Linked DNA regions of Tunturibacter psychrotolerans. The protein of the gene in region 2 binds, or shares a complex with, the protein of the main gene of each other region. Links are inferred from orthologs where the notes say so. Each region holds a gene or a part of one and is shown on either strand. Other genes may lie near its edges.

The links.
Region 1: the proteins of nuoH (region 2) and RBB77_RS10765 are in contact, whole or in part, in a crystal structure (PDB 6Y11), measured with the Thermus thermophilus proteins. The link is inferred for Tunturibacter psychrotolerans from one-to-one orthologs. Residues at the interface, in WP_096411122.1 of Thermus thermophilus: Arg36, Val44, Arg45, Met46, Gly47, Pro48, Asn49, Arg50, Val51, Leu57, Gln58, Ala61, Asp62, Ile64, Lys65, Ile67, Phe68, Lys69, Glu70, Ile72, Val74, Glu223, Ala224, Glu225, His233, Thr234, Glu235, Tyr236, Ser237, Trp241; in WP_096411117.1 of Thermus thermophilus: Arg16, Glu17, Gly18, Leu24, Leu27, Val28, Trp30, Gly31, Arg32, Asn34, Ser35, Trp37, Thr54, Asp55, Ala56, Asp59, Ala61, Arg62, Phe63, Gly64, Glu66, Val67, Phe68, Arg69, Ala70, Ser71, Arg73, Gln74, Ala75, Asp76.

What each region holds. Positions count from the first base shown.
Region 1 is NZ_CP132942.1:2,587,566-2,590,572, forward strand. What follows is about bases 55-2,885. They hold RBB77_RS10765 (NADH-quinone oxidoreductase subunit B), read left to right. Parts: upstream 55-1,076; coding sequence 1,077-1,694; downstream 1,695-2,885. Other genes in these bases: glnD ([protein-PII] uridylyltransferase), read left to right, coding at 55-1,029; RBB77_RS10770 (OmpA family protein), read left to right, coding at 1,919-2,885. Outside these bases: more of glnD, read left to right, coding at 1-54; more of RBB77_RS10770, read left to right, coding at 2,886-3,007. UniProt on the Escherichia coli protein: NDH-1 shuttles electrons from NADH, via FMN and iron-sulfur (Fe-S) centers, to quinones in the respiratory chain. The immediate electron acceptor for the enzyme in this species is ubiquinone.
Region 2 is NZ_CP132942.1:3,961,966-3,965,004, reverse strand. What follows is about bases 1-2,863. They hold nuoH (NADH-quinone oxidoreductase subunit NuoH), read right to left. Parts: upstream 2,032-2,863; coding sequence 970-2,031; downstream 1-969. Other genes in these bases: RBB77_RS16535 (molybdopterin-dependent oxidoreductase), read right to left, coding at 2,083-2,863; RBB77_RS16545 (NADH-quinone oxidoreductase subunit J family protein), read right to left, coding at 346-852; nuoK (NADH-quinone oxidoreductase subunit NuoK), read right to left, coding at 17-340; nuoL (NADH-quinone oxidoreductase subunit L), read right to left, coding at 1-11. In the rest of the region: more of RBB77_RS16535, read right to left, coding at 2,864-3,039. UniProt on the Escherichia coli protein: NDH-1 shuttles electrons from NADH, via FMN and iron-sulfur (Fe-S) centers, to quinones in the respiratory chain. The immediate electron acceptor for the enzyme in this species is believed to be ubiquinone.

The sequences.
Region 1 (3,007 bases), 1.4 Mb from region 2 along the record:
GAGAGCGGGCTGGTGGTGAATCTGATCGCGAATCACCTGGAGATGTCTGCTGCGCTGCGGAGAGATATCTTTGACGAGGAGACGGTGAGCGCGTTCGCGGGGAAGATGCAGACGCCTGAGGCTCTGCGGATGCTGACGTTGTTTACGTATGCGGATATCAATGCGGTTCATCCGGATGCGCTGACTCCGTGGAAGGCGGAAAATCTCTGGCGGCTCTATATCGCGACGGCGAATTATCTGGACCGGAGCGTGGATGATGAGCGGTTGGGAGCCCAGGAGGAGCGCGAGCTGGTGCATCGGGTGGTGGCGCTGCTGCCAGGGCAGAAGGCCGCGGTTCTGGAGTATCTGGAGGGTTTTCCTGAACGCTATGTGTTGACCAGAACTCCTGAGCAGGTGCGAACGCACTTCAAGATGGCGATGGGATTTGCGAGCGATCCGGTGCAGCTGGATTTTCGTTATGCGCCTGCGGTGAGCGAGTTGACGCTGGTGACGCGGGACAGGCCGCAGCTGTTTGCAACCATGGCGGGGGTGCTGGCGGCGTGGGGGATGAACATCGTTACCGCGGATGCATTCTCGAACCGGCAGGGCGTTGTGGTGGACACGTTCCGGTTCACGGACAGCTTTCGGACGCTGGAGATGAACGCTTCAGAACATGAGGCGTTTGTGAAGAGCGTGCATGATGTGATGACCGGGGCGGTGTCGGTGGAGAAGCTGCTGAGCGGAAGACGGAGAGGTAGGCGGAAGGCGCCACTCGTGGTGGTGGAGACGCGGGTGGAGTTCGACGACGAGGCTTCGTCGCACAGTACGCTGCTGGAGGTGGTGGCGCAGGACACGACGGGGTTGCTGCGTGCTTTGAGCCTGACGCTGGCGGCGCAGGGCTGCAATATTGAGGTGGCTCTGGTGGATACGGAGGGTGAGACGGCGATCGACGTCTTTTACCTGACGCGAAATGGCGCAAAACTGGATAGAGGCGAGGAGAAGCAGTTGCTCGAAGCCATGTTGCGGGCGATAGAGGATAACGCGCGCTAGATGAAATAAGCTGCGCGGACTGCTGTGAGGAGTTTTATATTAACGGTATGAGCACACCTAGCAGCGAAAACACGAGCAACGGCCGTCCGACAGGGACTCCGCAGAGGAACGATCGTTATATCTTTGGGACCCTCGACAGCTCCGCCAAAAACCATGAGAAGGTGACCGAGGTGAGCTGGGGGGAACAGCAGCCAGAGGGCATCGTGTTGGCTTCGATGGACGCTGCGATCAACTGGGTGCGAAAGAACTCTATCTGGCCGATGACCTTTGGTTTGGCATGCTGCGCGATCGAGATGATGTCGATGGGGGGGTCGCGGTACGACATTGCGAGGTTTGGGGCGGAGGTCTTTCGGCCGTCGCCTCGGCAGAGCGATCTGATGATTATTGCCGGGCGGGTTTCGCAGAAGATGGCGCCTGTGATCCGCCGGCTGTATGAGCAGATGCCGGAGCCGAAGTGGGTGATTTCGATGGGTGCCTGTGCGACCTCGGGCGGGGTTTTCAACAACTATGCCCTGCTTCAGGGGGTCAACCAGGTCATTCCGGTCGATGTGTACGTTCCGGGGTGCCCGCCTCGCCCGGAGCAGTTGCTCTACGCGATCACTCTTTTGCAGGAAAAGATCCAGCAAGAGCGCGGCAGTATGCGAAAAACCCTGAATTTGAGTTAACGCACCAAGAAAAGTGCGGTTTACTGGATGGGTTCCTCTTGCCCGCCTTAAGGGCGTTTTGCTTTTCTCGCTGGTAACCTATTGAAAATAGTGTCACCAAAGAGTATTTTTTTTCCCGGATGCATTAGCAACTGAAGTAAGCTGTAAGGAATCGAACCAACAAAACGATCCCTGTAGATGACGTGAAGGCTCGTAGAACGTAAGACTTGAGTGGAGGAACTCGTATGGTTTATCGCCCGTTTCGTAGTACACGCCGGTTTGTACTGGCTGCATGTGCAGTCGGCCTCGGAGCTGCCAGTCTCAGCGCGCAGACTTCCAGCACAGCCGCCCCGGTGGGGCCGAACCCTTCACGCGTCGATGTATTTCTTGGCTATTCGTACTTCGGCGCTCACGGCTCGGTAAAGCCGCAAGACATCAACTATTCGTCAATCGATATAGGTGCGATCGGCAGCGGCGCGTACTACTTTAACAAGTGGGTTGGCGGCGAGATCATGTTCGCGGCCCATCCTGACGGGAATAATGATGGCTTGTACGCGGCGTCCGCGGGACCAATCTTCCGTGCACCGCTGCAGAACTTCACGCTGTTTGCGCACGCCCATGCGGGCGGCGCTCGGTTGGGCGGACCCAACTCTGAAACGGGTGGGTATCACAACCCCTATCAGTGGGGACCAACCCTGACGGTCGGCGGCGGTATGGACTATGATCTGCCATTCTTCGACAATAAGTTTTCTCTGCGGTTGTTCCAGGCAGACTATCGCTACGTTCATGCGGATTACGGCCCACCAGTATTCCCTCCGACTGGTGGAGCGATCGGTGGACGAACGAACCTGGGCGGAGCTGAGTTGAGCACAGGCATTGTGGCTCACTTCGGTCATATCATTCCGCCTCCGCCGGTGACCTACTCCTGCGCAGTCTCTCCTGCCACGGTCTACCCCGGGGATCCGATTACGGTCACAGGAACACCGTTGAACCTGAACCCGAAGAAGACGGCGACCTACTCCTGGACAGCTGATGGTGGCACGATCTCGGGAACATCGACGACAGCCAACATCGACACGAAGTCGGCGAATCCCGGCACCTACACGGTAAAGGGCCACGTCACGGAAGGTGCGAAGCCTGGCGAGATGGCAGACTGCTCGGCCAGCTACACCGTGAAGCAGTTTGATCCTCCGACGGTAAGCTGCTCGGCGAACCCCTCCACGGTTGCTCCTGGAGATTCTTCGACCATCACCGCAACTGGTGTGAGCCCGCAGAATCGTCCTCTGACTTATAGCTACAGCGCGACGGCCGGCTCGGTCACTGGAAACACCTCG
Region 2 (3,039 bases):
TCAGAAGGCATAGAGGTCACGATTTCATCAGGTCGATCTGATCGACGTTCAGTGTCTGGCGGGTGCGGAAGATGGCGATGATGATGGCAAGGCCGACGGCTGCCTCGGCCGCAGCGACCACCATTACGAAGAAGACGAAGATTTGGCCGGAGACCTGATGCCACATGTGCGCGAAGGCAACGAAGGTGAGGTTGACTGCGTTGAGCATGAGCTCAATCGACATGAAGATGGTGATGAGGTTGCGTTTGATAAGGAAGGCTGCGACGCCGACGGAGAAGAGCATGGCAGCGAGGATAAGGTAGGCGGCGACGGGGACCTGCGCGGCTGCAAGAGAATTCATGGCGGCTACTGCTCCTTTCGCGCGAGCACTACGGCTCCGAGAATGGCGACCAGGATCAGAACGGAGGTGACTTCGAAGGGGAGAAGAAGCTTGGTGAAGAGCAGAGAGCTGATCTCGGTGATGTTGCTGGTGACGTGGTTCAGATAGCCGCCGATGTTCGAGGAGCCGAGGGCATGGCGCTCTGAGAGGAAGACGAAGCTGAGCAGGCAGAAGATCGCGGCGGCGCCTGGGAAGCCGACGATGTAGGCGGCGCGGCTGCCGTGGGTGCGTTCTTCTTCGCCGGCGTTGAGCAGCATGATTACGAAGACGAAGAAGACCATGATGGCGCCGGAGTAGACGATGACCTGTGAGGCGGCGAGGAACTCGGCTCCGAGCGACCAGTAGAGGACGGCGAGCGACATCATGACGACGACCAGCGAGAGAGCGCTGTTGATGGGATGACGCTGCAGGAGGAGATTGATTGCTCCTGCTGCGGCCAACCCGCCAAAGATGAGGAAGAGTGCCAGTTGCATGATGTTCCGCGATTCCTTTTTGGATCTCTTGAATCGTTTGAGACGCTTGAAACGGAGCAGACGGCGTTAGGGGCTATCTGCTGATTGTAAAACAGCTTGTTGCTACCTTTGTTGATGCTAACTGCGTAAAGCCATGACCAGGCTGGTGACGACGATATTGGCCATGGCGAGCGGCAGGAGAAACTTCCAGCCGAAGCTCATGAGCTGGTCATACCGGAAGCGGGGCAGCGTGCCGCGCACCCAAATATAGAGCAGGAGAAAAAAGAGGACCTTGGCGACGAACCAGAGAATGGGAAAGATGGCGGTGAGAATAGGGCCGCCGAAGTTATCGGGAAGAAGATGACCCAGGGGACTGGAGGCTCCCCCCAGGAAGAGGAGGCTCGCAACGCAAGCCACGGTGATCATGTTGGCGTACTCGGCCATGAAGAACATGGCGAACTTCATGGAACTGTATTCGGTGTGGTAGCCGGCGACCAGTTCGGATTCAGCTTCGGGGAGGTCGAAAGGAGCGCGGTTGGTCTCGGCGTACGCGGCCATTAAGTAGATAAAAAACGCGACGAATTGGAAGCCACCAAAGACATTCCAGCTGAGTATGCCGTGGGCGCTCTGGCTGTTGACGATGTCGCGCAGGCTGAGAGACTGCGCGCGGAGGACCACGCCGACCAACGAAAGTCCGAGAGCAAGCTCGTAGCTGATCATCTGCGAGGTGGCGCGGAGGCTGCCGAGGAGGGAGAACTTGTTGTTCGACGACCATCCGGAGAGCGCGATGCCATAGACGCCAATGGAGGTGATGCCGAGGATCACCAACAGACCGATGTTGAGGTCAGCAATCTGGAAGATATCGACTCCCGCGACCTGCGTGACCTGGCCGAAGGGAACGACGGAGATGGAGATCAGCGAGCACGCAAGCGCGATGATGGGCGCTACGATGAACAGTGGCCGTTCGGCGGCGAATGGCAGGAGATCTTCTTTGAGGAAGAGTTTGATTCCGTCAGCCATTGGTTGCATCAGGCCGAAGGGGCCGACGCGGGAAGGCCCCCAGCGGTTCTGGATGCGGCCCAAAAACTTTCGCTCCAGCAGGACTGTGTAAGCGACCGCCATCAGCGTGAGGACGAGCACCACCACAACCTTGAGGATGCTGAGCAGCAGAAATGTCTGAAATGGGCTGAGGTGGCTCACGGCGGTCGGTTGGGCTCCTGTAATTGTGTGCGTCTGCTAGTTTAGTGTTTTTCAGTCGGCTGCTGGTTGGATCTGGGTGAGGCCGGTTGGAGGACGAAGGCTCTCATTGTGCTGCAGGTCGGAGAGCATGGCGGAGTAACGGCCCAGGGTGCCCGAGGTAAACAGTGTATCGTTCGCTGGAAGGACGAGGTCGCGGCGGCTGCCGATTTGAACGAGACCGTTGGAGGATGCGGCAGGTTGAAGATGCTGGTCGTTGCCACTGAGCAACTGGAGACGCAGCAGGTTGTATCCCGGGACTAGTCGCTGGATCTCGTCGAGAATGGCGAAGGGGTCAAAGGGGCTTAGCTTCGGCTCCATGTTGTTCGCGGCTAGCCAAACGGCATGGCGGTCTGCTTCGCCGGAGTGAACACCGCGGGACTGGCCCATGTCGGCGCGGGTGCCCTTGCCGAAGGGAATCAGCTCGCGCATGTTGGCACCCATCTTGTCGGCGATGCGAACGATCATCTCGAAGTCGGTGCGGACACCGGCGCGGTCGCCAGCCTTGTTGACGAGCTGAAGGTCGCCATAGCTGTTGGTTACGGAACCGGATTTCTCATAGAGATTCGCGGCCGGAAGGATGACATCAGCCAGAGCGGCGGTCTCGGTAAGGAACATATCCTGCACCACGACGAAGGTGTTCTTCAGTGAGGCAGGATCGATGCCGTAACGGGAGACCGGGTTTGATCCGACGACGTACAGAGCAGAAAGTTCGCCGCGTTCGGCTGCTTCGAAGATCTCGATCATGTCGAGGCCGGGAGCGGCGGGAGTGTTGTACTCGGCAAAAGTGGTGTTACCTGCGAGCGGCGTATAGCCCGGTAGCAGGTCGGGAAGCAGGCCCATGTCGGCGGCGCCGCGAGAGTTGGCGTAGTCGGAGATGAGAGCGAACTTTGCTCCAGGAATGGTAAGGCCGAAGTCAATGAGCTTCTTGAGGTCTTTGCCGCGCAACTCGGACCCGATGAGGATGAGCAG